2 regions of the Subtercola boreus genome follow, and region 2 is predicted to be linked to the other one. Evidence: predicted binding sites of a transcription regulator. Region 2 holds the regulator's gene; the other holds the start of a gene.
The links. The regulator HrcA, encoded in region 2, represses chaperone genes, less so after heat shock. The targets are predictions, from matches to a motif close to TTNGCACTCGNNNNNNNCGAGTGCNAA.

Region 1 (14,242 bases), 1.4 Mb from region 2:
CTGCATCTCGCCGAGGTGCGCGGCACGCTGTCGGCCGAGGCGACGAAGGAGGCGCTCGGCGAGCTGTCGAGCATCCCCGGGAAGCTCGAGCAGGTGCTTCTCACGAAGGAGCGCATCCAGGAGCTGGCGAAGTGGATGTCGGACTCCCGCGCCGTACTGTTCCTCGGGCGGCACGTGGGGTACCCGGTGGCGCTCGAGGGCGCCCTGAAGCTCAAGGAGCTGGCGTACATCCACGCCGAGGGGTTCGCGGCCGGCGAGCTGAAGCACGGACCGATCGCTCTGATCGAGCCGGGCCAGCCCGTCTTCGTGGTCGTGCCGAGCCCGCGCGACCCGAACTCGCTGCACGCCAAGGTGGTCTCGAACATCCAGGAGATCCGGGCCCGCGGTGCGCGGATCCTCGCAATCGCCGAGCAGGGTGATGCTGCAGTGCTGCCGTTCGCCGACGAGGTCATTCCGATCCCGCTGGCGGGTGCGCTGTTCGAGCCGCTGTTGGCCGTCGTTCCGCTGCAGATCTTCGCGATGGAGTTGGCGACCGCCAAGGGCCTCGACGTGGATCAGCCGCGCAACCTCGCCAAATCGGTCACGGTCGAGTAGCCGGGGGCCGGGACTCGTGATCATCGGTGTCGGCGTCGACATCGTCGATGTGCCGCGGTTCAAGCGCCAACTGACGCGCACGCCGGCCCTCGTCACGCGCCTGTTCGCTGAGAGCGAACGCACCCTGTCGCTGCGCTCGCTCGCCGCCCGGTTCGCGGCCAAGGAGGCGCTGGTGAAGGCGGTCGGCGACCCGGCCGGGTTCCGCTGGCACGACGTCGAGATCGTCTCCGACGAGCTCGGCCGGCCCTCGTTCCGGCTTGCCGGGTTCGCGGCGGAGTCGGTGGCAGCTCACGGCATCGAGACGCTGCACCTGTCGATGAGCCACGACGGCGACTCTGCGTGCGCGTTCGTGGTCGGCGAAGGAAGTGCGCGATGACGGAGCCGGAAGAGGTGCGGCAGCCGTTCAGGCTGGCCGCCGTCGACCTCGGTGCGATCCGGCACAACGTGCGCGCTGTCGATGCTCTGGTCGGGCCGGACACGGCCGTGATGGCCGTCGTCAAGGCGAACGGCTACGGCCACGGCGCGGTCGAGGTGGCTCGCGCGGCGATCGAGGCCGGCGCGACCTGGCTCGGCGTCGCCGATCTCGACGAGGCGGTGGCGCTCCGGGATGCCGGACTCGACGTTCCCGTCCTGGCGTGGCTGCACGGGCAGGATGCCCGGTTCGATGAGGCTGTGATTCGCCGAATCGATGTCGGGGTGAGCTCAGTGGCGCAGCTGGATGCTGTCGCGCGCGCCGTCGAGACGGTGCGCGGGGCCGGTGCAGCGGTGGATGTGCCGGCTGCCGGTGATGGCGACGGAGATGGCGGCGCTGCTGGCGACGGTGGTGCCGACGGTGGTGCCGACGGCGAGCCCGTCGCGAGAGTGCAGCTGAAGCTCGACACGGGGCTCGGCCGGAACGGCGCAGCGCGAAGCGAGTGGATAGCCCTGTTCTCTCGCGCGGCGGAGCTGCAGCAGGCGGGAGTGCTCACTGTCACGGGCCTGTTCAGCCACCTCTCGAACACGAACGAGGAGGAGGATCGTGCGCAGCTCCGGCAGCTCACGGCTGCGGTCGCCGAAGCTCGTGCTGCGGGGATCGAGCCCACGGTCATCCACCTCGCCTCCACGGCGGCGACGCTGAGGTTGCCCGAGGCCCGGCTGTCGATGGTGCGGCTCGGCATCGGGATGTATGGTCTGTCGCCGTTCGACGGTGTGACGTCGGCCGAACTCGGGCTGCGTCCGGCGCTCCGCGTCGAGGGACGCGTGATCTCGGTGAAACGGGTGCCGGCCGACAGTGCGGTGTCGTACGGGTACACCTACCGCACGGCAGGGGAGTCGACGTTGGCGCTGGTGGGGCTCGGCTATGCCGACGGGATCCCGCGGCTCGGGTCGAACCGGGCACCGGTGTGGATCCGGGGCGAGCGTCACCGGGTGTCGGGCCGCATCGCGATGGACCAGTTCGTCGCCGACGTGCACGACGCCCCCGTCGAGGTCGGGGACCGGGTCGTGCTGTTCGGGGATCCCGCCGAGGGCTACCCCTCTGCGGACGACTGGGCGGAATCGGCCGAGACCATCAACTACGAGATCGTGACCCGCATCGGCCCACGGTTCGAGCGGAGGTACGAGTCATGAGCGGAGCGGCTCCCGAACGTGTGGCACGCATCAACCTCGACGCGTTCCGGCACAACGTGCGGACGCTTGTGGCACTCGCGCGACCGGCGGAGACGATGCTCGCCGTGAAGGCCGACGCCTACGGGCACGGGATGATCGAGCTTGCCGCCGCGGCGCTCGAGGCCGGTGCGACCTCGCTGGCGGTGCTAGACATTCCCGCCGCGCTGGCGCTCCGCGCGGCCGGCTTCACGGTGCCGATCTTCGCCTGGATGCACGCGCCGGAGGCCGACTTCGACGGGGCAGTGGCCGGCGGAATCGACCTCGGGGTGTCGGCGGAGTGGCAGTTGGAACGGATCGCGGAGGCGCGGGCGCGGCTGGTTGTGGCTGCGGGTGCGGCGGCTCTGGCGACTGTGGGCGCGGCGAACGGTGCGGATGCGGCGGCCGGTGTGGGCGCGCTTCCCGCCCCGACGCGCGTGCACCTCAAGATCGACACGGGGCTGCACCGCAACGGCGCGACGGTCGAGGACTGGCCGGGGCTGGTACGACGCGCGATCGAGTTGCACGACGCGGGATCGCTTGAGCTCTACGCGGCCTGGTCGCACCTCGCCGACGCCTCGCCGGATGACGACCGCGACGCGCTCGGGCAGTTCCGTGCGGCGGTGGAGGTGGCGCAGGGGCTCGGGGCGCCGCTTCAGAAGCTCCATCTCGCGGCGAGTTCGGCGGGCATCCGGATGCCCGAAGCGCGGTTCGACATCGTACGGTTCGGCATCGCCGCCTACGGGGTCTCGCCGTTCGACGATGAGACGGCGGTCGAGCTCGGGCTTCGCCCGGTGATGACGCTCGTCGCTCCTGTCGTCTCGGTGAAGCGGGTGCCGGCCGGGCACGGGGTGTCGTACGGGTTCGACTACCGCACCGAGCGCGAGACGACGCTGGCGCTGGTGCCGCTCGGGTACGCGGACGGGATCCCGCGGGCATCCAACGGCCGGGGCGAGGTGTGGATCGCCGGTGCGCGGTACCCCGTCGCGGGTCGGGTCGCCATGGACCAGATCGTGGTGGATGTCGGCGACGCCGACGTCTCGCTGGGCGACGAGGTCGTCGTGTTCGGTGAAGCGCCACCCGGTGGCTTGCCCGCAGCGGATGACCCGGCCGTACCCACGGCAGAAGAGTGGGCGGGCTGGGCGAAGACGATCGGCGACGAGATCGTGGCCCGGATCGGCCCGCGCGTGGTGCGCGAATACGTGACGGACGAGGTTGCCGTGGCCGGCGCGGGCGACGAGTCGTGGGTGATCCCCGGGCCCGACCAGATGCACGCGCTCGGGACGGAGTTCGCGGGGCGGCTCTCCGCGGGCGATGTGCTGGTGCTGACCGGTGAGCTCGGCGCGGGCAAGACCACGTTCACGCGCGGGCTCGGCGAGGGCCTCGGGGTGCGCGGCTCTGTCACGAGCCCGACCTTCGTGCTTGCGCGGACCCACCCGAACCTGTCGACGGGCGTGCCGCTGGTGCATGTCGACGCCTACCGGCTCGGCAGCGCGGCAGAGCTCGACGACCTCGACATCGACTTCGAGCATTCGATCGTGGTCGTGGAGTGGGGATCGGGCATGGTCGGGAGCATCGTCGACGGCTACCTCGAACTGGTGATCGACCGGCCGCGGGGAGCCGCAGCAGCCGGCTCGGCAGACGCCGGCGGCGACGAACCTGTCGAACCGCGAATCGTCACCCTCCACCACCGTGGCGCGGCCGACGGGGCACGCGAGTGAGCGGCGGATCCGAGCTGCTGCTGGCGATCGACACGTCGGCGGGCACCAGTGTGGCCGTCGTGCGGGGTGGGGCGGGCATCCAGAACCCGCAGGTGCTCGGTCAGGCCGACGGATTCGACACGATGAAGCACGCCGAGGTGATCGGCCGGCTGATCGAGGGTGCGCTCGCCGAGGCAGGCGTCGGCGTCTCCGAACTCACCGGAGTGGTCGCAGGGATGGGGCCCGGACCGTTCACGGGACTGCGGGTCGGGATCGCCGCCGCCCGGGTGTTCGCGCTCGGTGCGGGCGTGCCGCTGCTGCCGATCGTCAGCCACGACGCAATCGCGCTCGCCGAAGCGCAGGGCGGGGCGACCGGCGAACTGCTCGTCGTGACGGATGCGAGGCGGCGTGAGGTGTACTGGTCGCTCTACGATCTCGGCGGGCGCGAACAGCAGGCGGCTGAGGGTTCGACCGTGCTGCCCCCGCGGCTCGCCGGGCCGGGGCTCGCGAAACCGGATGCCCTCCCGCACCCGCACGCCCGCATCACCGACGGCGCCCACGTGTCCGCCGGGCAGCTCGGTCTGGTCGCACTCGCCCTGCTGGAGACGGGCGGCCCTCTCGCTCCGGATGTCGCACTCTACCTCCGCTCGCCCGACGTGACGGTCTCCGCGGGAGCGAAACGGGTGACGCAGTGAACGGCGGCTTCGTGCTGCGGGTCGCCACCCCCGACGACGTCGACGCGATCATGCGGCTCGAGACGGTCACCTTCGAGAACGACGCGTGGTCGCGCGCGATGATGCTCGGCGACCTCAGCCAGGGCTACTGCCACTACCTCGTCGCGTTCCGGCCCGGCGACGACGATGCCGCGGAACTCAGCGGCTACGCGGGGCTGATGAGTGCACGCGGTGCGTCGGACGCCGACATCCAGACCATCGCTGTGGCACCGGATGCCCGGCGGCAGGGTCTCGGCCGGCTGATGATGGAGGCTCTGATCGCCGAGGCGGTCTCCCGGGGCGCGCGGCGCCTGTTCCTGGAGGTGCGCGCCGACAATCCGGGTGCGCAGACCCTGTACGACGATCTCGGGTTCGCGCCCATCGGAGTGCGACGCGGGTACTACCAGCCCGACGACGTCGACGCGGTGGTCATGCGGCTCGACCTGCCGGCCGGAGGTGCCGCGTGACATCCGACAACCGCGAGCCGCTCGTGCTCGGCATCGAGACCTCCTGCGACGAGACCGGGATCGGGATCGTGCGAGGCACGACCCTGCTGGCCAACGCGATCGCCTCGTCGATGGACGAGCACGCCCGGTACGGGGGAGTGGTACCGGAGATCGCCGCACGGGCTCATCTCGAGGCGCTCACCCCGACCATCCACGCCGCGCTCGCCGAAGCGCAGTTGAGCCTCGACGACCTCGATGCGATCGCCGTCACCTGCGGGCCGGGGCTCTCGGGCGCGCTGATGGTCGGTGTGGCGGCGGCGAAGGCGCTCGCGCTGTCGACCGGCAAGCCGCTCTACGCCGTGAACCACCTCGTCGGGCATGTCGGGGTGGACCTCATCACCCCGGATTCCGAACCGCTGGAGTACCCGACGATCGCGCTGCTGGTGTCGGGCGGTCACACCTCGCTGCTGCTCGTGCGCGATCTGGTCTCCGACGTCGAACTTCTCGGCGAGACCATCGACGACGCGGCAGGCGAGGCCTTCGACAAGGTGGCGCGGGTGCTGGGTCTGCCCTACCCCGGCGGGCCGCACATCGACAGGGTCGCTGTCGGGGGGAACCCGAAGGCGATCCGGTTCCCGCGCGGTCTCACCCTGCCGAAGGACCGGGAGAAGCATCGCTACGACTTCTCGTTCTCGGGGCTGAAGACCGCGGTCGCGCGCTGGGTCGAGGCGCGCGTCGATCGCGGTGAGGAGGTGCCGGTGGCGGATGTCGCGGCGAGCTTCCGCGAGGCCGTCGCCGATGTGCTGCTGACCAAGGCGCTTGCGGCGTGCGCCGACCTGGGGGTGCCGCGCCTGCTGCTCGGCGGCGGCGTGGTGGCGAACGCGAGGGTGCGGGAGCTCGCGGCCGAGCGGTGCGCGGCGGCCGGTGTGGCGCTGCGGATCCCGCCGCTCACACTCTGCACCGACAACGGCGCGATGATCGCGGCACTCGGTGCGCAGTTGATCCTCCGCGGGCACGCGCCCTCGGGGCTCGACTTCGGGGCGGATTCGACCCTGCCGGTGACCGACATCCAGGTGGTCTGAGAGGCGGCCGTTGACAGCCGCTCAGCGTTGCTGCCACGATGAAACCTCGACGAAGGAGTTCCGCCATGACTACACCCGCCTCATATTCCGCACCCGGAGCACCCGCTCGTAAGACGAACGTCATCTCGATCGTGGCGCTTGTCGTCTCGATCGTCGGCTTCACGGTCATCGGGATCGTGCTCGGTTTCATCGGGCTCAACCAGGTGAAGAAGACCGGTGAGGCCGGCCGCGGTCTCGCCATCGCTGCCATCATCATCGGTTTCGTCGAACTGGCGCTGCTGATCATCTACATCATCGTTGTGGTGGTCATCGTCGGCGCCTCTGCCGCGTCGGGCAACTACTAGCGGCTGCCGCAATACTTCGCCATCAGCGGCGAGGGGCGCCGGGGACAGGGCCGTTCTCGCTAGGCTCGGAGATGTTCTGAACGACTGACGAACGACCAACCGGAAGGAACCGTCACCATGACCGATCCCCAGAACCCCACGGGCGAGGGCACCTCCCACCCGGCCGTGCCGCCCGTCCAGGGCTCCGACACGCCGCCTCCGGCCCCGACTCCGAACGAGCCGCCGACCGCGCCGCCCGCGCCGCCGACGGCTCCGCCTGTCGCGCCGCCCGCCGCACCCACCTACTCCGCCCCGTCGGAGCCCGCCAGTGTGCCGCTCGCGAAGGACGTTCCCCCGGTTCCGCCCGCGTACGCTCCCGTGGCGCCCGCGCCGCCGGCGGCTCCGAGCTACGGGGCGCCCGGCGCTCCCGGCGCTCCGGCGTACGGCGCACCCGCCGCCTACGGCGCCGGAGCACCCGCCCCGGCGAAGGTCGCGATTCTCAGCCTGATCGGCTTCATCGCCGCGATCGTCGGTGTGCTGATCTCCGCCATCAGCTTCGGCATCGGCGGATTCATCTTCTCCGTCGCAGGCGTTGTGCTCGGCTTCATCGGCCGTCGCAAGGAGCCCGCTGCGAAGGGGTTCTGGCTGACCGCACTCATCGTCGGTTTCATCGGAGTGCTGCTGTCGATCGTGCTGGTCATCGTTCTGGCTGTCACCGTGGCTGCGGCGATCAACGACGGCACCGGATCCTACTCGTACTGAGTCGTCTCCGAGAAGGGCGCCCGGCTTCGGCCGGGCGCCCTTCCGCGTTCCGTGGGGCCCGCTACCCCACGCGATCGGCGAGGATCGCGCTGTGTCGCCCGCCGACCCGCGTGACGAACAGCGTGGCCTCCTCCGTGCCCTGCAGGGCGAGCTTCGGCCGGAGCGTCGCCGGGTCGATGTCGACCCCGCGCTTCTTGATCTCGAGGCGACCGATGCCGCGGGACTTCAGCTCCTTCTTCAGCGATGAGACGTTGAAAGGAAACACCTCCCGCACCCGGAACGCCGAGGCGAACGGAGTCTCGACCAGGCTGTCGGCGGTCAGATAGGCGATCTGCTCCGTGACCATCCGCGCGCCCATGGTTCGCGCGAGGTCGCCGATCAGCCGGGCCCGGATGACGCTGCCGTCGGGCTCGTAGAGGTAGTCCCCGAGCGCGCCCGCGTCCACGTCGTCTGAGTCGACTGCGGCGTGCAGCTCGTCGGTGCGCCCGTTCGCGATCACCAGCGCGGAACGCCGGATGCCCTCCCGGGCCAGCGCGCCGAACCACAGCCCCGTCTCCACCACGTGCCCGTCGACGGAGACCCACTGCGCCTCGGCGTCCGCGGGCAGCAGGTCGCGGTCGAGGCCCGGGCCGAGCTTGACTCCCACGGGCATCCGTTCGGCAAGGCGGAAGACATGGTCGAGCGACGGACTGTAGTCGGCTGGGTCGTTGAGGCGCGACGTGTTGGTGTGCCCGGCGGTGCGCCTCGCGGGGTCGAAGTAGAGACCGTCGACGCGGGAGACGTCGAATGACTCGGCGTCGCCGTGCTCGACGGTCGCTGTGTCGAAGGGGGCGAGGTTGTAGGAGGCGATGGCGGCCGTGACCTCGTCGCGTTCGACCGCTGTGACGGTGAGCCCGAGCCCGGCGAAGGCGAGGGCGTCGGCGCCGATGCCGCAACCGAGGTCGGCGACGCGGGTGACGCCTGCGGTGCGGAAACGGCCGGCGTGCAGGGCGGCGACGTTCAGGCGGGTGGCCTGTTCGAGCCCGGCCTCGGTGAAGAGCATCCGGTCGGCGAAATCGCCGAACTTGGCCGTTGCGCGGGCCCTCAGGCGGGCCTGGGTCATGACCGCACCGACCAGCGCTGCAGGGTAGCCGCGCTTCCGCAGGTCGGCCACCGAGCGCACGATGTTCGCCCCGTTCGTGTAGGGCGGAAGGGAGTCGAGCAGATTCAGCCCCTCGGTCGTCATCAGCTGTTCGAGCTCGGTTCTCTGCATGGGGCAAGTTTAGAGGCGGGGCGTACTGAGGCTGGCACTCAGGTTGACCGAGTGCCAGCAGCACCCCTAAAGTGGAGTTAGCACTCTCAGTGTGAGTGTGCCAAAAACATGACTTTTGAACGAAGAAAGAAGAGGTCAACTGTGTCGGTCTCCATCAAGCCGCTCGAGGATCGCATCGTCATCAAGCAGGTCGAAGCAGAAACGACCACGGCGTCGGGTCTCGTCATTCCTGACACGGCCAAAGAGAAGCCCCAGGAGGGTGTCGTCGAGGCTGTCGGCCCCGGCCGCATCGACGACAACGGCAACCGCGTGCCCCTCGACGTGAGCGTCGGCGACAAGGTCCTGTACTCCAAGTACGGCGGAACCGAGGTCAAGTACAACGGTGAAGAGTACCTGGTGCTCTCAGCTCGCGACGTTCTGGCTGTTATCGTTCGATAGTGAGTTCTTCAGAGAAGCCCGGGCCGACGAGGTCCGGGCTTTTCTATGCCCTGGGGGCCTACCTGCTCTGGGGCCTGCTGCCGGTCTACTTCGTGCTGCTGGCGCCCACCGGCCCCTTCGAGATCGTCGCGTGGCGGGTGCTCTTCTCGCTGGTGTTCTGCCTGCTGATCATCGTTGCGCTGAGGCGCTGGCGCCAGTTCGCGGCGGTGTTCCGCCAGCCCCGGCTGGTGCTCATCATGGGCGCGGCCGGTGTGCTCATCTACATCAACTGGCAGACCTTCGTCATCGCGGCGACCAGCGGCCAGATCGTCGAATCCTCCCTCGGCTACTTCATCAACCCGATCGTCACGATCCTGCTCGGCGTGTTCTTCCTGCGCGAGCGGCTCCGGCCCCTGCAATGGGTGTCGCTCGGCATCAGCGGCGTGGCGGTCGTCGTGCTCACCGTCGGCTACGGCGCGGTGCCCTGGATCTCGCTCATCATCGCGTTCTCGTTCGGCCTCTACGGCCTGGTCAAGAAACAGGTCGGCCCCCGCATCGACGCGGTGAACGGTCTCACGCTCGAGTCGATGTGGCTCGCACCTCTGATGGTCATCCAACTCGTCTTCGTCGGAGCGACCACAGGCGTCACGTTCGGGCAGGGCAGCGGCTGGCACACGGTCGGGCTGGTCGCCGCCGGGGCGGTCACGGCGGTGCCTCTGCTGCTCTTCGCGTCGGCGGCGAAGCGGCTGCCGCTCGTGCAGATGGGCTTCGTGCAGTACCTGACGCCGATCATGCAGCTGCTGACCGGGGTCTTCATCCTCGGCGAACCCATGCCGCCCGAGCGGCTCATCGGGTTCGCGATCGTCTGGATCGCGCTGCTCGTGCTGACCGTCGACCTCGTGTGGGCGGCCCGGGCATCCCGGTTACGAATTGCTAACGATATGCCGACGGCACGTTCAGAAAACATCCTCGAAACATAACGACCCTAGGTTGTACCTAATGAACGCGAGGGGCCGTCGCTGTGGGGGCTCCAGACTCGCGAGCACTATGAAAGGGTTCACAGGATGATCAAATCCAAGTATGCCCTCCGGACGTCCATTCTGGCTGGAGCTGGCATCATCGCCGTCATGCTCTCCGGCTGTGCCTCCGGTGGCAGCACTACTACTTCGACCTCCTCCGCTTCCTCGACCGCTTCGGCGACGTCGGCGGACTGCGCGAGCGACGCGACAACCGCCGACAACCTCGTCGTCGGTACGATCCTCCCCGTCACGGGCAGCCTCGCGTACCTCAACCCGCCGGAGCAGGCGGGCGTCGGCCTGGCCGTCTCCGACATCAACGCTGCTGGCGGAGTCGACGGCAAGCAGGCGTGCGTGCTCGCCGCCGACTCGGGTGACTCGACCGACCTCAGCGTCTCGACCGCCAGTGCCCAGAAGCTGATCGCCGCGAAGGTCTCGGTCGCCATCGGCGCCGCCTCCTCGAGCGTCTCGCTGAACGTCGTCGACTCGTTCGCCTCGGCGAACATCACCGAGATCTCCCCGGCGAACACGTCGGCGAAGCTCAGCGGCTACGGTCCGTTCTACTACCGCACCGCTCCGCCGGACTCGGTACAGGGCTCGGCTCTCGGTTCGCTCATCACGGGTGACGGCAACTCGAAGATCGCCTTCCTCGTCTTCAACGACTCCTACGGAACCGGTCTCCGCGACTTCACCCAGGCCTCCATCGAGGCCTCCGGTGGATCCGTCGTCTATGGTGCCAAGGGTGCCGGCCAGGAGTTCCCTCCCGGCCAGACCACGTTCTCGGCTGAGGTGACCGCGGCTCTCGCCGCCAAGCCCGACGCGATCGTCATCCTCGCCTTCGACGAGACCAAGTCGATCATCCCCGAGCTCGTCGCCCAGGGCTGGACGATGCCGAAGACCTATCTGTCAGACGGAAACACCGCCGACTACAGCAAGGACTTCCAGGCCGGAACCCTCGAGGGTGCCCAGGGCACGATCCCGGGCGCCAACGCCAACGACGAGTTCAAGGCGTCGCTGGTCAGCTGGTACAAGGGTGCAGAGAATGCAGACCTCAAGGACTTCTCCTACGCTCCTGAGGCCTACGACGCGACCACCCTCACCGCTCTCGCAGCGCTGAAGGCCAAGTCGAACGTCTCCGCCGACCTGAACAAGGAACTGGCAGCGGTCTCCGGTGCGAACGGTGGCACCAAGTGCGCCTCGTACAAGGAGTGCGCGCCGCTGGTCTCCGCCGGAACCGACATCCAGTACACCGGACAGTCGGGCATCGGCCCGTTCAACGAGAAGAACGAGCCCTCCAGCGCGTTCATCGGCATCTACAAGTACAACGCTGACAACACCTACACGTTCCAGTCGGCCATCGAGGGACAGACCTCCTACTAAGTAGTTCTGACCTTCCCCCAGAAGCCCCCCGCCCGGTTCGCCGGTCGGGGGGCTTCTTCGTGCCCCCAGGGGCGACGCAGAAGCCCCGCCACCGGATGACCGGGGCGGGGCCTTCTTAGTCCCTCATCGCTACCTGATGCGTGCCGCACTGGGAGCGAGACGCTCGTTCAGAGCGCCTCGCTGTGCTCACCTTCGACGTCTTTGGCGAGGGTGCCGAGGTAGAGCTCGATGACCTTGGGGTCGTCGGCCAGCTCGCGGCCGGTGCCGGTGTAGGCGTTGCGGCCCTGGTCGAGCACGTAGCCGCGGTCGCAGATCTGCAGGCAGCGGCGTGCGTTCTGCTCGACCATGATGATCGACACGCCCGTCTTGTTGATGCGGCGGGTGCGGATGAACGTCTCGTCCTGGCGCACGGGGGAGAGGCCCGCGGAGGGCTCGTCGAGCAGGAGCACCGACGGGTCCATCATCAGGGCGCGGGCCATGGCGACGGACTGGCGCTCACCGCCGGAGAGCGAACCGGCGCGCTGCTGGCGACGGTCGGCGAGCACCGGGAAGAGGTCGAAGATCGCCTCGAGGCGCTCCTTGAGCATCTTCGGGCGAAGGAACAGGCCCATCTGCAGGTTCTCCTCGATGGTGAGCGAGGGGAAGACGTTGTTGGTCTGCGGGACGAAGCCGACACCGGCCTGTACGAGCTTGTTGGCCTTCAGCCCGGTGATGTCCTCGCCCTTGAGCGTGACGGAGCCGGAGCGCACGTTGACGAGCCCGAAGAGGGCCTTCAGCAGCGTGGACTTGCCGGCACCGTTCGGGCCGATGATGCCGATCAGCTCGCCGGGGTACACGTCGAGGTTGCAGCCGTTCAGGATATTGATCCCGGGCAGGTAGCCGGCGACGAGGTTCGTCGCCTGCATCACCGGCACTCGGGTTTCGGTCGTTTCGGCCATGATCAGGCTTTGCCCTCCGCGTTCTCTTCGGCAGTGACTTCGGCCGCCAGTTCTTCGGCCACCTCGTCGGTCAGGAGCGAGTCGTCGCCGAGGTCTGTGTTGTGGTGCGCGCCGAGGTAGGCGTCGATGACCGCGGGGTCGTCCATCACGGTGGCTGCAGGTCCTTCTGCGACGACGCGGCCCTCGGCCATGACGATGACCCAGTCGGAGATGTGTCGCACCATGTGCATGTCGTGCTCGACGAAGAGCACGGTCATCCCATCGTCCCTGAGGGCCTGGATGTGGCCGAGCAGCGACTGGGTGAGTGCGGGGTTGACCCCGGCCATCGGCTCGTCGAGCATGATCATGACGGGGTCGCTCATCAGGGCGCGGGCCATCTCGAGCAGCTTCTTCTGGCCGCCCGACAGGCTGCCGGCCATGTCGTCCTTCTTCTCGAGCAGCTTGAAGCGTGCGAGGAGTTCTTCAGCCTTGACCGTGATCTCAGCTTCGCGCTTGGCCCAGAGGGGTTTGATCATCGAGACGAAGAGGTTCTCGCCCGGCTGATCCTTCGCCCCCAGGCGCATGTTCTCGAGCACGGTGAGCTTCGAGAGTGCCTTGGTGAGCTGGAAGGTGCGCACCATGCCCTGCTTGGCCACCTTGGTCGCGCCGATGTTGCCGACCTCGTTGCCGTTGAACGACGACTTCGCCGCTTCGCCGGCTTTGGGGCCACCGATGAGCTTCGGTGCGGAACTGGGCTTGTCGAATCCGGTGATCAGGTTGAAGAACGTGGTCTTGCCTGCACCGTTCGGACCAATCAGGGCGGTGATGATGCCGCGCTGGACCTCGAGGTGCTGAACGTCCACTGCGGTCATGCCGCCGAAGCGGCGCGTGACGTGATCGACCGTCAGGATCGCGTCGGGCTTTGCCACCCCGGGCTCGTGGGGCACGTCGACGACACTCGCCTTCGCTGCCGCGCCCGCCGCCGTGATGGTGGATGTGGTGGTGGGGACGTCACTTGACATCGAAGCTCAGCTCCTTCTTGTTGCCGAGAATACCTTGCGGTCTGAAGATCACGACGAGCATCAGCGTGATGCCGATGACGATCCAGGCGAACTGTTCCGTCTGCTGGCCGTTCATGATGGTGCCGGGCACGAACTGTCCCGCCAGCCCCTGCACCAGCAGGCGCAGCGCGAAGAACACGATTGCGCCGAGCACCGGGCCGAACACGGTCGCTGCGCCGCCGAGCAGCAGGGCGGTGAAGATGAAGTACGTCATCGATCGGCCCATGCTGTCAGCCTGGAGCGACGCCGGCAGGATGTAGACGATTCCGGCGATGGCGCCGATGACCCCGCCGAGGATGAGGGCCTGCATCTTGTAGCTGTAGACGTTCTTGCCGAGCGCGCGCACGGCGTCCTCGTCTTCGCGGATGCCGCGGAGCACGCGGCCCCAGGGGCTCCGCATGATCGCCCAGACGAAGAGGCACAGCAGTGCGACGACGAACCAGGCCGTGGCGATGAACCACCAGCCGTTCGAGCCGGTCGCGTCGTAGTTCCACGGGCCGAAGTCGACGCGGCCGTCACCGAAGAACGACAGATCGGTGAAGGGGCCCCGGTATTCGTTGCCGGTGATTCCGTTCGAGCCGCCGGTGATGTTCGTGAGAAGGGAGGACCGCCCGACCATCCGCACGATCTCCGCTGCGCTCAGCGTGACGATCGCCAGGTAGTCCCCGCGGAGCTTCAGGGTGGGGATGCCGAGGATCAGCGCGAAGATCACGGCAGCGACGAGGGCGATGAGGAAGGCGAGGATGATCGGCAGGCCACCGATGATCGAGATCGCGAAGGCGTATGCCCCGATCAGCATGAACCCGGCCTGGCCGAAGTTCAGCAGTCCCGTGTAGCCGAAGTGGATGTTCAGGCCGATGGCTGCGATCGCGAGTGCCGCGGTCTGGGGCGAGATCGCCGAGTTGAGGATGGCGACCAGAGTGGTGAGGAATTGATCCATGAGTGCAGCCCTTCTA
Region 2 (14,242 bases):
GCTTCTCGGCGGAGTGGCCGGGCTCTCCCGTCGCGCCCGGATCGTGCTGTCGCTCACCGTCATGACCGCGTTCGTCGTGCTGGTCACTCCCTCGTCGAGCGTGCTTCGCGCTGCGGTCATGGCGACCATCGTGCTGGTCACGCTCGCTTCGGGTCGGCCGCCGAAGGGTCTGCCCGCGCTCGGGCTCGCGACGATCATCCTGCTCGCCTGCGACCCGTGGCTCGCCCGCAACTACGGCCTCGCGCTCTCGGTGCTCGCCACCGCCGGACTCCTCGTGCTCGCGAAGCCGCTGCACGGGTCCCTGTCGAGGTGGATGCCCGGCTGGCTCTCCCTCGTCATCGCCGTCCCCCTGGCGGCCCAGCTAGCCTGCCAGCCCGTGCTCGTGCTACTCACGCCGACCATCTCCACGTACAGCGTGCCGGCCAACCTGCTCGCTGAGCCCGCTGCTCCCGTGGCCACGGTGCTCGGGCTCGTGTCGTGCGTCGGGGGAGTTGCCGTTCCGTTCCTCGCTCCGGTCGGCGCGTGGCTCACCTGGGTGCCCGCCTCGTGGATCGCCGGCGTCGCCCGGTTCTTCGCGACAGCACCGGGGAGCGCCCTGCCCTGGCCAGCAGGAGTCGCGGGCATCCTGCTGGTGGTGCTCGTCAGCGCCGCCGGCCTCGTGCTGCTGTTGCTCCGACCGCACGCCGCGCCAACCCAGGTGACCCAGCCACACCCGCAGCTCCCGCTGCCCTCTCCACCTCGGACACCCGGCCCGCGACGGCGTGACGCCGGGCGCACCGTGCGCCTTCTCTCCGGCGGCGTCCTGCTGCTCACGCTCGCCGTCTACCTCGGCTCCACGCTCTCGGGCACCGTTTTTCCGGCGATCGGGTGGCCGGCCGACTGGCAGATCGCGGCCTGCGACATCGGCCAGGGTGACGCCGTCGTGGTGCGAAGTGCGGGGGCCGGGCCAGACCAGCCCGACCGCATCGCGTTGGTCGATGTCGGCCCCGACCCGACCCTCCTGCACGCCTGCCTCGACGAGCTCCACATCGAGGCCGTCGACCTGCTGGTGCTCACCCACTACGACCTCGATCACGTCGGCGGCCTCGACGCGGTCGTCGGGCGCGTGGGCACCGTTCTGATGGGCCCGCCGGAGGATGCCCGTGACGAACGGATGGCAACGACTCTCACCGCGGCCGGAGCGGACGTGCGGCAGGCGCGACGGGGCGACACCGGTTCGCTCGGCGACATCGGCTGGAAGGTGCTGTGGCCGGAGGCGGGCACGGCTCTCCGCGGCAACGACGCGAGCGTCACCGTACAGTTCTCCGGGTCGATCAGTTCTCTCTTTCTCGGGGATCTCGGCGAGGACTCGCAGCGACTCCTCGCGCACGCGAGCGCCGTCTCCGGTTCCCCGGGGGACGCGCTCCCCGACGTCGACGTCGTGAAGGTCGCCCACCACGGCAGTGCCGACCAGAGCGAGCCGTTCTACCAGGCGATCACGGCGGAGGTGGGCCTGGTCTCCGTCGGAGCGGACAACCGGTACGGGCATCCGACCGACCGGCTGCTCGGAATCCTCACCCGGGCCGGCACGGCCGCCTACCGCACAGACCTGCTGGGGATGATCGTGCTGGCCCCGTCGCCTGAGGGGATCGTCGTGTGGTCGGAGGGTCAGGCTAGGGTTGAAGCTCGACCGAAGTGAGGGTGTTGTGGCTGCTGTGAGAGGGTCGCGTGCGGGAGCCGCGCGGGGAGGCGCGGGCGGATCCGGTGCGGCCAGAGGCTCGACGAAGGCGCCGGCGCCGGTCATCCCGCAACTGACCTGGGAGCAGATCCGGCCAGCCTCCGTGGTGCTCGTGTCGGGCACGGAGACCTTCCTGGCCGAGCGCGCCATCCGCCAGCTCCGGGAGCTGCTGAAGGCTGAAGACCCGAGCCTCGAGATCGTCGACATCGACGCCTCCGGGTACGCGCCGGGGGAGCTGCTCACCATGGCGAGCCCTTCGCTGTTCGGCGAGCCGCGGATGATCAGGGTGGCGTCCGTCGAGAAGTGCACCGACGCGTTCATCGCCGAGACGATCGAGTACCTGGGGTACCCGGCCGACGACACCACGGTCGTGCTCCGGCACGGTGGGGGAGTGCGCGGCAAACGCCTGCTCGACGCGGTTCGCGCCAGCACGGGCGACGTGGTGGAGGTGGTCTGCGCCGAGCTGAAGAAGGATTCCGAGCGTTACGATTTCGCCGTGGCGGAGTTCAAGGCCGCGGGCCGTCGTGTCACACCGAGCGCCGTGCGGGCGCTGGTCTCCGCGTTCACCGACGATCTGGCCGAACTGTCGAGCGCCTGCGGCCAACTCATCGCCGACACCAGCGACGAGATCACCGAGGTCACGGTCGAGAAGTACTACTCCGGGCGGGTGGAGACGAACGCCTTCGCCGTGGCCGACAGCGCGATCGCGGGGCACTACGGGGAGGCGCTCACGCTCCTGCGCCACGCGCTCGCGACCGGAGCCGACCCGGTGCCGATGGTCGCCGCCTTCGCGATGAAGCTCCGCACGATGGCGAAGGTCCTCGGGTCACGGGGTGCCGGCGGGCAGCTGGCCGGACAACTCGGTCTCGCACCCTGGCAGATCGACCGCGCTCGCCGCGACCTCCAGGGCTGGACCGGAGAGGGCCTCGGCCGCAGCATCCAGATCCTGGCGGAGACCGACGAGAACATCAAGGGCGGCAGCCGCGACCCCGTCTACTCCCTCGAACGGATGATCGCCACCGTCGCCTCGCGCGGCGAGCGCTGACGCCCACCTCCCGCCTCGCCTCTGCGGCTCTCCTGCGTGCGCCGAGTCGACCAGGATCGGCCCTCGCGAATCGCCAGCCGCGGAGCGCAGAAAAGCCCCGCCGAGGCGGGGCTTTTCGAAGCTGGTACAGCGGAGCGCGAGAAGCGCGCGCGGAGCTAAATTAGCTCAGCGCGGCGACCGACTTGCTGATCGACGACTTGCGGTTCGCAGCCTGGTTCTTGTGGATGACGCCCTTGCTGGCGGCCTTGTCGAGCTTCTTGCTCGCGAGGGTCAGCGCCGTGGCGGCCTTTTCCTTGTCGCCGGCTGCAACGCTCGACTTGACGGCGCGGATGGCCGTCTTCAGCTCACTCTTGACGGCCTTGTTGCGCTCGTGAGCCTTGGCGTTGGTGCCGATTCGCTTGATCTGGGACTTGATGTTTGCCACTGAAATACCCTCTGTATCTGTTGGTCTGTAAATTTCTGATGTGATGAATCGCAGCCCGCGCAGACGAATACTTGAATCACGACCATAAAACGTCAGTGAGTCGGAACGCCTCGGGCGCGGCTACGGAAGCCAAGGGTCAACGCTACCAGTAGCTGGCGTGAACGACAAACATACTACCGTTGAGGGTATGCCCAGTCTTGCTGCCCACATGGACTCCGTCCCCCCGTCCGGCATCCGGCGCATCTTCGAACTCGCCCAGTCGCTCGACGACGTCGTGTTCCTGGCGGTCGGCGAGCCGGATGTGGCCGTCGCGCCGCACATCCTCGAGGTCGCCGAGAGCGCCTGGCGGGCCGACGACACCGACTACACCCCGAACGGCGGCATTCCGGAGCTCCGTCAGGCCATCGTCGACAAACTGGAGCGGCAGAACGACATCACCGTCGACACCGAGCAGGTCTGGGTGACGAACGGCGGCATGCATGCGCTCTACCTCGCGATGACGCTCACGCTCGCTCCGGGCGACGAGGTGCTGCTGCCTGATCCGGGATATTCGACCTTCGCCATGAACGCCCGGATGATCTCCGCCGTGCCGGTTCCCTACACCCTGAAGCTCAGCAACGACTTCCTCCCCGACCTCGATGAGCTCGAACGCCTGGTGACAGGCCGCACGCGCATGATCATCATCAACTCGCCGTCCAACCCGCTCGGCGCCATCTTTCCGAAGCACGTCATCGAGAACCTGCTGGCCTTTGCGAAGAAGCACGACCTGTGGATCCTGAGCGACGAGGTCTACGAGTGCTTCACCTACGGTGCCCTGCACACGAGCGTCGCCTCCCTCGACACTGACGACCGCGTCTTCTCCGTCTTCTCGCTCTCGAAGACCTACGCCCTGACCGGAGCTCGGATCGGGTACCTCGTGACCCCGCCCGGCATGGCCGCCCTGATGCGGTCGGCGCAGGAGGCGATGATCAGTTGCATCAACACACCCACCCAGCGGGCGGCTGTTGCGGCGATCACCGGCCCGCAGGAACATGTCGCCGCCGCGGCCGCCCACTACCGGGAGAACCTCGGCGTCGCCACGCGCCTGCTCGACGAGCTCGGGATCCGGTATCTCGAGCCGTCCGGTGCCTTCTATCTGTGGGTGGATGTCTCGTATGCGACGAAGGGTGACGTCGCCGAATGGGCGGAACGTTTCCTGCTCGAGCAGCGCGTGGCAGTGGCCCCGGGCAGTGCGTTCGGGCGTCACGGCGAGGGCTGGATCCGCCTGTGCGTGGCCGCCTCCCCGCACGACATCGAGACGGGCATCCGGCGCCTTCCGACGCCGCCGCGCTCGGCGGGTCAGCCCGCGTAGGAGCCGGTGCTCAGCTCGTCGAGGAGCGAAGGCCCCTTCGGCTCCCAGCCGAGGTCGCTCCGCGCGGCCGATCCGGTGGCCTGCTGGTCGAGCAGCAGAGCTTCGGCGAACGGCTTGCCGAGCATCTCGAACGTCTCCTCGTCCGTCGACGGCGACACGCGGCCTTCGAGACCGGCGGCGGTGGCAGCCGCCTCACCCAGCTGGCGAACGGTCGGGTTCTCCCCGCCGACGCCGAGGTACACACTGCCGGCCGCGGCCTTGTCGAACGCCAGGATGTAGAGCTCGGCGAGGTCGTCGACGAACACCGTGCTCCAGTGCTGGTCGCCGCTGCCGATCAGTTTCAGCGACGACTCACCTGCCGCACCCGTCTCGCCGGAGACGACGGTCGTGCGCGGTGCGTGCACCACCATGTTCGGGATGCCCTGGCCGTAGCCGTACACGATGCCGGGCATGATCAGGGTCGTCCTGACCCCTTCGGCGCCGAGCACCCGCTGCTCGACGGCTCCGCGCCACGCAGTGATCGCCGGCGGATCCTGGGGCGTGGACTCGGTCAGTTCGGCGCCGTTGCCGAGAACCCAGACGCCGCCGGTGTGCACGTACGGCTTGTCGCTGCCTTCGAGGCCGGCGAAGACGGCGGTGACGAGTGCGTCGTCGACGGCCGCGCTCGTCTCGTCGCCGGGGGAGGCGAGGTGGATGACCCCGTCGCTCAGGAGCGCCTGCTCTTCGAGCAACTGTGTGTCGGTGATGTCGCCGACCACGGCCTTCGCCCCGAGCTCGCTCACCGTGGCGGCCTTCTCGCCCGAGCGGACGAGGGCTGTCACCTCTCGTCCCTGGGCCAGGAGCTGGCGGAGAACTGCTGAACCTACGAAACCGGTCGCACCGGTCAGAAAGATACTCATACCTCTTTCAACTCCTCCACAGCCCAGAGATTCCCGTCAGCTCTCCACAGGTTTGGGGGCCGGGAACCGCCGGGTGCATCTGTCTCGTAAACTTCTGTGAGCACATCGACAGCACCACCCGCAGCAGCATCGCCGAAAAATCTTGAGGAACGCGTGAGCCCCAGAGCACTACAGGAACTCCAGCCGGCGTCGACCGACCCCGCGTTCATCCGCAACTTCTGCATCATCGCGCACATCGACCACGGCAAGTCGACCCTGGCCGACCGCATGCTGCAGATCACCGGTGTGGTCAGCGACCGCGACATGCGAGCCCAATACCTCGACCGCATGGACATCGAGCGTGAGCGCGGCATCACCATCAAGAGCCAGGCCGTGCGCATGCCGTGGTCCCAGAACGGCCAGACCTACGCGCTCAACATGATCGACACCCCTGGCCACGTCGACTTCACCTACGAGGTCAGCCGGTCGCTGGCGGCCTGCGAGGGCGCGATCCTGCTGGTGGATGCCGCACAGGGCATCGAGGCGCAGACCCTCGCCAACCTCTACCTCGCGCTCGACAACGACCTGACGATCATCCCGGTCCTGAACAAGATCGACCTGCCCGCCGCAGACCCCGACAAGTACGCCGAGGAGCTCGCCGGCCTCATCGGCGGCCGGGCCGAAGACGTGCTGCGCGTCAGCGGCAAGACCGGCATGGGGGTCGAGGAGCTGCTCGACCTGGTGGTGCAGAGCATCCCGGCACCCGTCGGGGACATCGACGCACCCCCGCGCGCGATGATCTTCGACTCGGTCTACGACGCCTACCGCGGAGTGATCACCTACGTGCGCATGATCGACGGCAGGCTCACGCCGCGCGAGAAGATCATGATGATGAGTACCAAATCCACGCACGAGGTGCTGGAGATCGGCGTGAGCTCGCCGGAGCCGACGCCCAGCAAGGGGCTGGCGGTCGGTGAGGTCGGGTACCTCATCACGGGCGTGAAAGATGTGCGGCTCTCGAAGGTCGGCGACACCGTCACGACGCACCTCCGCCCGGCGACGGTCGCGCTGAAGGGCTACTCCGAGCCGAAGCCGATGGTGTTCTCGGGGCTCTACCCGATCGACGGATCGGACTACCCGATCCTCCGCGAGGCCCTCGACAAGCTGAAGCTCAGCGATGCGGCGTTGGTCTACGAGCCCGAGACCTCCGTGGCACTCGGCTTCGGCTTCCGCTGCGGGTTCCTCGGCCTCCTGCATCTCGAGATCATCACCGAGCGCCTCGAACGGGAGTTCAACCTCGACCTCATCGCCACCGCACCGAGCGTCATCTACGAGGTGACCACCGACGACAAGAAGACGGTCACCGTCACGAATCCGAGCGAGTTCCCGGGCGGCAAGATCAAGAGCGTCAGCGAGCCGATGGTCAAGGCGTCGATCCTCGCGCCGAAAGACTACGTCGGCACGATCATGGAACTCTGCCAGGGCCGCCGCGGCAGCCTCGACGGCATGGAGTACGTCGGAACCGACCGCGTCGAACTCCACTACCACATGCCCCTCGGCGAGATCGTCTTCGACTTCTTCGACCACCTCAAGAGCCGAACGCAGGGCTACGCGAGCCTCGACTACGAGCCCATCGGCGAGCAGGAGGCCGACCTCGTGAAGGTCGACATCCTGCTGCAGGGCGAGGCGGTCGACGCCTTCAGCGCCATCGTGCACAAAGACAAGGCCTACGCCTACGGCGTGCTGATGACCGAGCGGCTGAAGAAGCTGATTCCGCGGCAGCAGTTCGAGGTTCCGATCCAGGCAGCCATCGGTGCGCGCATCATCGCTCGCGAGTCGATCAGCGCCATCCGCAAAGACGTTCTGGCCAAGTGCTACGGCGGTGACATCACCCGCAAGCGCAAGCTGCTCGAGAAGCAGAAGGAGGGCAAGAAGCGCATGAAGATGGTGGGCCGCGTCGAGGTTCCGCAGGAGGCGTTCATCGCTGCCCTCAGCGGCGAGACCGAGACGAAAGACAAGAAGTAGAGGCCGAACCATGTCGACCGAGGAGCGCCGCACCCGCGCCACCCACAGCGGGCAGTCCCTGACCTACGCCGCCATCGGGGCGAGCCAGGCCGACGACCTGATGTACTACCCGCCCAAGGGCTTCAAGCCCTTCGAGGCAAAAGCGCGGCTCGGCTCGGGCGACGACCGGTTCGAGGCCGCGGCGGAGTCGATCCTCACCTGGGGCATCCAGCGCGGCAGCGGCATGACGGTCGAGAACATCGAGCTGCCCGTGTCGAGCGAGACCGACTATCCGGGTCTCGTCTACGACTCCGCCGGCCAGCCGATCGCCCCGCGCCAGCTCGACGAGGGTCACGTCTACACGGAAGACGGCACGCCGCACGTGGCACCCGGCGTCACCGCCGAACTAGTCGTGCACGTGTTCGGGGTGAAGTTCACGGCCCCGGTCCGGGTCGTGTCCGTGACGACGGATGCCCACCGGGTCGGTTTCGCGTACGGCACCCTTCCCGGGCATCCGCAGATCGGCGAAGAGAGCTTCATGGTCGAACAGCACGACGACGGGTCGGTCTGGGTGGTCATCCGGAGCTTCTCGCGTCCCAGCACGCTGCTCTACCGGCTCGGCACACCGTTCGTACGCTGGCAGCAGCGCAAGGCGACCAGGCAGTACCTCCGCGCCCTGCTGCCGGCCCGCACGTCGTGACGGGCCCCCGTGGGTAGCGCCCTCCCGCTCGGCGACCCCGCGCCGCTCGACGGGCTGCTGCCCGGGTCCGCCGCAGAGCTGAGCCACGGGCATCCCTTCGGCGTCTACCTGCACGTGCCGTTCTGCCGCGTGCGCTGCGGCTACTGCGATTTCAACACCTACACATCGAGCGAACTGCGCGGAGTCAAGCAGGTGGACTACGCCGGCCAGGCGGTGCTCGAGGTCGGTCTCGCGGCCGACGTGCTCACGCGCTCGGGCATCGACGAGCGCCCCGTCTCGACCGTCTTCTTCGGCGGCGGAACGCCCACCCTGCTGCCGAGCGCGCAGCTCGTCCAGATGCTGCGCTCCGTCGACGACGCGTGGGGTCTCGCGCTGGGCGCCGAGGTCACCACAGAGGCGAACCCCGACTCGGTGGATGCCCGCTACCTCGTCGAGCTCGCCGCGGCCGGTTTCACGCGCGTGAGTTTCGGCATGCAGTCGGCAGTACCGCACGTTCTGAAGACGCTCGACCGCACCCACGACCCTGAGCGTGTGCCGGAGGTCGTGCAGTGGGCGCGGGACGCCGGACTCCAGGTGAGCGTCGACCTCATCTACGGCACGCCGGGGGAGTCGCTCGGCGACTGGGAGCGCTCGCTCGATGCCGCCCTCGCGATGCAGCCCGACCACCTCTCTGCCTACGCCCTCATCGTGGAGCAGGGCACCAAGTTGGCCCGCCAGATCCGGTCGGGCGTGTACCCCGTGCCCGACGACGACCTCGAGGCCGACATGTACGAGCTGGCGGATGCGCGGCTCTCCAGCGCCGGCTACGAGTGGTACGAGGTGAGCAACTGGGCGCGCTCAGCGTCCGCTGCCCCCGCGACGCCCAACGCCGACGCCCTCACCGGCCCCGCCACACCGACGAGCGAGTTCCGTTCCCGCCACAACCTCGCCTACTGGCAGGGTCACGACTGGTGGGGCATCGGTCCCGGCGCGCACAGCCATGTGGGCGGCACCCGCTGGTGGAACGTGAAGCACCCGGCGGCCTATGCCGAACGCATCCTCTCCGGTCACTCACCCGCCGCGGGCCGCGAGACGCCCGACGGGGAGTCGAGGGAGATCGAGCGCGTGCTGCTGCTGGCGCGCATCCGATCCGGCCTCCCCATCGCGACCCTGGCAGCAGAAGCCCGGCAGCAGATCGCTGGTCTCATCGCCGACGGCCTGATAGACGGAAGAGCCGCCCTCCGCGGATCAGTGGAACTGACCCTGCGGGGGCGGCTGCTGGCTGACGCAGTGGTGCGCCGCCTCACCTGACCGGGCGCCCCGATCGATGACCGGGGCGCTCGGCAGGCGCTACTTGATGAACTGGATCGCGCACCACTTCGGGTAGGTGTAGCCCTCGCCCTTGTTCGCGGCGATTGCGGCGATGATCGCGAAGACGATGCTGATGATCCAGACCGCGAGCACGATGACGGCGCCGATGAGCACGATCGTCAGAATGTAACCCACGATGTAGCCGATCAGGATCGTCAGTTGGAAGTTGAGCGCCGTCTTCGTGTGCTCGCGGATGAACTCACCCCGGTCCTTCAGCACCAGGTAGCCGATCAGCGCCGGGAGGAACCCGAAGATGATGCCGCCGACGTGGATGAGGGTCGACCAGAGGCGCTGGTCTTCGGGGCGCATGGGTGCCACCGCGGGGTAGCCGGGCGCGGCCGGCGGGGGAGTGGGCGGGCCTTTGGGAGGGTAGTCGCTCATGGGTGGGGCCTTTCGTTGGATGACGATATCGAGGGACGTCGGGAAGGGAGGTGTTACTTGATCCAGCGGTAGTTGACGGGGTAGCGGTAGCTGCCGCCGCCGTTCACCCGCACGCCGCCGATGATTGCGAAGACGAGGTTGACGATGACGACGGCCCAGAGCACGAGGCCGAGCAGGAGGGCCAGGATCCAGCCCACGAACGGGACGAAACCGAGGATGGCCGACAGGATGTTCAGCACGACGATCGCCGCGGTGACGTTGATCGTCCAGTTGAGGGCTTCCGTGCTCTCCTGCCTCACGCGGGGCCCGCGGTCCTTGAAGACGAGGTGGATGACCAGGGCGGGAACCAGCGGAATGATGTTGCCGAAGTGGGAGAGACTGGCCCACAGCTTGTCGTCTTCGGCTGAGAGGGGAGCCGCGGGCGGCTGGGCGGGTTGCGAAGCGGTCGGATCGGACAACGGGGTCTCCTTTCTGGGCAGAGATAAGCACAAGATAGCGCCAGTGACCGGCCCGGGGCAATGATTTATGCTCAGCGTGTCGTCGACGGGGGCAGACCTTGCGCATCCGTCGTTATATAATTGGCACTCTGATCACGGGAGTGCTAAGCCGGTCGAGGAAGGTGGGGCGTCATGGTCTCCGAACGCAGCCTCGAAGTCCTGCGCGTCATCGTGCACGACTATGTGGAGTCCCGCGAACCCGTCGGCTCGAAGTCCATCGTCGACAGGCATTCCTTCGGCGTCTCGGCCGCGACCATCCGGAACGACATGGCCCTCCTCGAGGAGGAGGAGCTCATCACGGCTCCGCACACCTCTTCGGGCCGCATCCCCACGGACAAGGGCTACCGGCTCTTCGTCGACCATCTCTCCGAGCTGAAGCCGCTCACCGCTGCGCAACGGCAGGCCATCGAGACGTTCCTCGGGTCATCCGTCGACCTCGACGACGTGCTCGCGCGAACGGTGCGCCTGCTCTCCCAGCTCACCCAGCAGGTCGCGATGGTGCAGTACCCGTCGCTCTCCACCGCGAAGGTGCGCCACATCGAGGTCGTCGCCCTGGCACCCCTTCGCATGCTGACCGTCGTCATCACCGACACGGGCCACGTCGAGCAGCGCATCGTCGAGGTGCCCGCCGACATCGACGACGCGTTCCTGGCCGATCTCCGCACGAAGGCCAACGCCTCGGCTTCGGGCCTCGGCCTCGATGCCGCGGCCGCGCGCCTCGCCGAGCTCAGCGACCAGTTCAGCCACGACCGGCGGGCTTCCGTCGCCGCGGTCAGCAGGGCGCTCATCGAGCAGGTCACAGCGAACCGGCAGGAGAAGCTCATCATCGCCGGGGCAGCGAATCTCGTCCGCACCGAGGGTGACTTCGCCGGCAGCATCCTCCCGGTGCTCGAGGCCGTCGAGGAGCAGGTCGTGCTGCTTCGGCTGTTCAGCGAGATGCAGGCCGACCAGCACGGGATGTCGGTGCGGATCGGTCGCGAGAACGCGCCGTTCGGCCTGGCCGAGACCTCGGTGCTCGCGAGCGGCTACAGCGGGGCCGGCACCGCGCTGGCGAGGCTCGGCGTACTCGGACCGACCCGCATGGACTATTCCACGAACATCCAGGCCGTCCGCGCGGTCGCCCGCTACCTCTCGAAGACCCTGGGCGAGAACTAGCCCCGGAATATTCCTCCACACTTTCCCCTTCACTCACCAAACAAAGGAGAAGCCCTTCGTGGCTGACCACTACGACGTTCTCGGTGTCGAACGCACCGCGACCCCCGACGAGATCAAGAAGGCCTACCGTCGGCTCGCCCGCGAACTGCACCCTGACGTGAACTCTGCTCCGGATGCTGAGGAGCGCTTCAAGGCAGTGACCCACGCCTATGACGTGCTGAGCGATCCCGGGCAGCGCCAGAGCTACGATCGCGGACCGCAGGCCGGTTTCGGCGGCGGTGGCGGCGGAGCCCAGGGTTTCGGCGGTTTCGGCGACATCTTCGAGACCTTCTTCGGCGGGCAGCAGGGCGGCCAGCGCGGCCCCCGCTCGCGTGCCGAACGCGGGCAGGACGCCCTGCTCCGCGTCGAGGTCGACCTCAGCGAGGTCATCTTCGGCACCCACCGCGACCTCGAGGTCGACACCGCGATCCTCTGCGAGACCTGCCAGGGTTCCTGCGCCCAGCCGGGCACGCATGAGGTGACGTGCGACATCTGCCACGGAACGGGCCAGATCTCCCGCACCGTGCGTTCGCTGCTCGGCAACGTGATGACGAGCTCGCCCTGCGGCACCTGCCGTGGGTATGGCACGATCATCCCGGCCCCCTGCGTCACCTGCCAGGGCCAGGGCCGCGTGCGCGCCCGCCGCACCATTCCCGTCGACATCCCCGCGGGCGTCGACACCGGCCTCCGCCTGCAGATGCCCTCCCAGGGCGAGGTGGGACCCGCCGGCGGGCCGCAGGGCGACCTCTACCTCGAGGTCAAGGTGCGTCACCACGACATCTTCAGCCGCAACGGCGACGATCTGCTCTGCACCCTCGAAGTGCAGATGTGGGACGCGGTGCTCGGCACGACGACCACGCTGAAAGCGCTCGACGGCGACGTCGAGGTCGAACTGCGGCCGGGCATCCAGAGCTCGGAGGTGCTGACGGTCAAGTCGCGCGGCGTGACGAAGCTGCGGGGCGGCGGCCGGGGCGACCTGAAGATCGGAGTGCAGGTCGTCACTCCCACGAAGCTCGACCACAAGCAGAAGGAGCTCATGAAGCAGCTCGCTTCGGCGCACAAGTACCCGGCGCCGTCGCTCGGGCAGTTCCAGCAGGGACTCTTCTCGAAGCTCCGCGACCGCTTCATGAACGCCTGAGCGGCGACCGGTCGATGAGTTCCCTGTTCATCCGTGAAGATCTGGCGTCGATCCCGCACGAGGTGCGCGACGTCGTGTCGCTGCACGGCGAGGAGCAGAAGCACGCCGTGACGGTGAACCGCATCCGGGTCGGCGAGGCGACGTCGATCGGAGACGGCCGGGGCCTCGTCGTGAGCGGTCCGGTCATCGCGGTGTCGAGCTCGGTTCTCAGCATCGCCGTCACCGAGGTCGAGGTCGTCTCACCGACGCCGCACCGCATCCACCTCGTGCAGGCGCTCGCGAAGGGCGACCGGGACGAGCTGGCGGTGCAGGCCGCGACGGAACTGGGTGTGGCCGTCGTCTCGCCGTGGGCTGCCGAGCGCTCGGTGTCGCGCTGGGTCGGACCGAAGATCGCCAAGGGCCTCGACCGCTGGCGCGCCATCGTGCGCGAGGCGACCAAGCAGTCGATCCAGGCCTGGGTGCCCGAGGTCGGCGACCTGCTGTCGACGAAAGAGCTCGCGTCGCTGGCTTCGGGCTCCCGGATGCTCGTGCTCGACCCGACCGCAGAGCTGTCGCTCACCGCGGCCGACCTGGGCGACGACGTAGGCGGCAGCGACATCGTGCTCGTCGTCGGACCGGAGGGCGGCATCGCCCCGGGCGAACTCGATGCCCTCGAGGCGGCGGGGGCTGTGCGGGTGAAGCTCGGCACGGGCATCCTCCGCACCTCGACAGCAGGCCCGGTCGCGATCGCGGTGCTGAACGTGAGGCTCGGCACCTGGAGCTGACCGCGCCGGCTGCCACGACCGTGTCGGCTGCCCGACCGCGCCGCCCGCCCCGGCCGCGCGATCCGCGCTACGCCCACAGCAGAAGGCCCGGCCCGTTGTCAGTGGCCCGGCTTAAGATGTGAGCATGCCAGAGACCCCAGAGCCGTCGATCTTCACCCGCATCGTGCGGAGGGAGATCCCCGCCACCATCGTCGCCGAGACCGACCGTGTCATCGCCTTCACCGACATCGCTCCGAAGGCACCGGTGCACCTGCTCGTCGTGCCGAAGACCGAGCAGTACGCGAACGTCGTCGAGCTGGCAGCGGGCGACCCGGGTCTCCTCGCAGAGGTCGTGGAGGTTGCGAACCAGCTGGCCGCCGAGCACTCCGACGGTGACTTCCGCCTCATCTTCAACACCGGCGCCGGAGCCGGCCAGACCGTTTTCCACGTCCATGCCCACGTTCTGTCGGGCGATCTCCAGGAAGGTTCACTTGCCACGTTCTGAGAACACCACCACCTCCGATGCCGTCATCCAGGTCGACGGCCTGGCGATGGTGCGCCTGCTCGGCCCCCAAGACCGGTTGGTCACCCTGGTCGAGAAGCAGTACCCGGCCGTGAGCATCCATGTGCGGGGCAACCAGATCACCCTGCAGGGGCCGAACACCGACGTCGAAGCGGCTCGCCGGCTCGTCGACGAACTCGTCGAGATGGTGCGGAACGGCAACGAGGAGCTCACCGAGATCGAGGTCACGGCCTCGGCGCGCATGCTCGATGCGGGCAGCTCGATGTCGCCGTCGGCGGCGCTCGGCGAGCCCATCGT

Region 1: the regulator HrcA is predicted to act here: its motif matches at 8,527-8,553, upstream of groES (co-chaperone GroES).

Annotation. Positions count from the first base shown of each region.
Region 1 is NZ_VFOO01000001.1:281,072-295,313, forward strand. Features, by position in the region: gene glmS (glutamine--fructose-6-phosphate transaminase (isomerizing)) at 1-594, shown strand, start outside; gene FB464_RS01395 (holo-ACP synthase) at 611-970, shown strand; gene alr (alanine racemase) at 967-2,202, shown strand; gene alr (alanine racemase) at 2,199-3,938, shown strand; gene tsaB (tRNA (adenosine(37)-N6)-threonylcarbamoyltransferase complex dimerization subunit type 1 TsaB) at 3,935-4,612, shown strand; gene rimI (ribosomal protein S18-alanine N-acetyltransferase) at 4,609-5,097, shown strand; gene tsaD (tRNA (adenosine(37)-N6)-threonylcarbamoyltransferase complex transferase subunit TsaD) at 5,094-6,158, shown strand; gene FB464_RS01425 (DUF4190 domain-containing protein) at 6,224-6,502, shown strand; gene FB464_RS01435 (YybS family protein) at 6,620-7,243, shown strand; gene FB464_RS01440 (class I SAM-dependent methyltransferase) at 7,305-8,495, opposite strand; gene groES (co-chaperone GroES) at 8,637-8,933, shown strand; gene rarD (EamA family transporter RarD) at 8,933-9,892, shown strand; gene FB464_RS01455 (ABC transporter substrate-binding protein) at 9,977-11,308, shown strand; gene FB464_RS01460 (ABC transporter ATP-binding protein) at 11,476-12,246, opposite strand; gene FB464_RS01465 (ABC transporter ATP-binding protein) at 12,249-13,247, opposite strand; gene FB464_RS01470 (branched-chain amino acid ABC transporter permease) at 13,237-14,226, opposite strand; gene FB464_RS01475 (branched-chain amino acid ABC transporter permease) at 14,240-14,242, opposite strand, start outside.
Region 2 is NZ_VFOO01000001.1:1,729,026-1,743,267, reverse strand. Features, by position in the region: gene FB464_RS08200 (ComEC/Rec2 family competence protein) at 1-1,678, shown strand, start outside; gene holA (DNA polymerase III subunit delta) at 1,695-2,762, shown strand; gene rpsT (30S ribosomal protein S20) at 2,923-3,186, opposite strand; gene FB464_RS08185 (pyridoxal phosphate-dependent aminotransferase) at 3,374-4,537, shown strand; gene FB464_RS08180 (NAD-dependent epimerase/dehydratase family protein) at 4,525-5,436, opposite strand; gene lepA (translation elongation factor 4) at 5,590-7,440, shown strand; gene FB464_RS08170 (DUF1990 domain-containing protein) at 7,451-8,119, shown strand; gene FB464_RS08165 (coproporphyrinogen-III oxidase family protein) at 8,129-9,409, shown strand; gene FB464_RS08160 (DUF4870 domain-containing protein) at 9,449-9,850, opposite strand; gene FB464_RS08155 (DUF4870 domain-containing protein) at 9,904-10,308, opposite strand; gene hrcA (heat-inducible transcriptional repressor HrcA) at 10,480-11,502, shown strand; gene dnaJ (molecular chaperone DnaJ) at 11,561-12,679, shown strand; gene FB464_RS08140 (16S rRNA (uracil(1498)-N(3))-methyltransferase) at 12,694-13,443, shown strand; gene FB464_RS08135 (HIT domain-containing protein) at 13,568-13,927, shown strand; gene FB464_RS08130 (PhoH family protein) at 13,974-14,242, shown strand, end outside.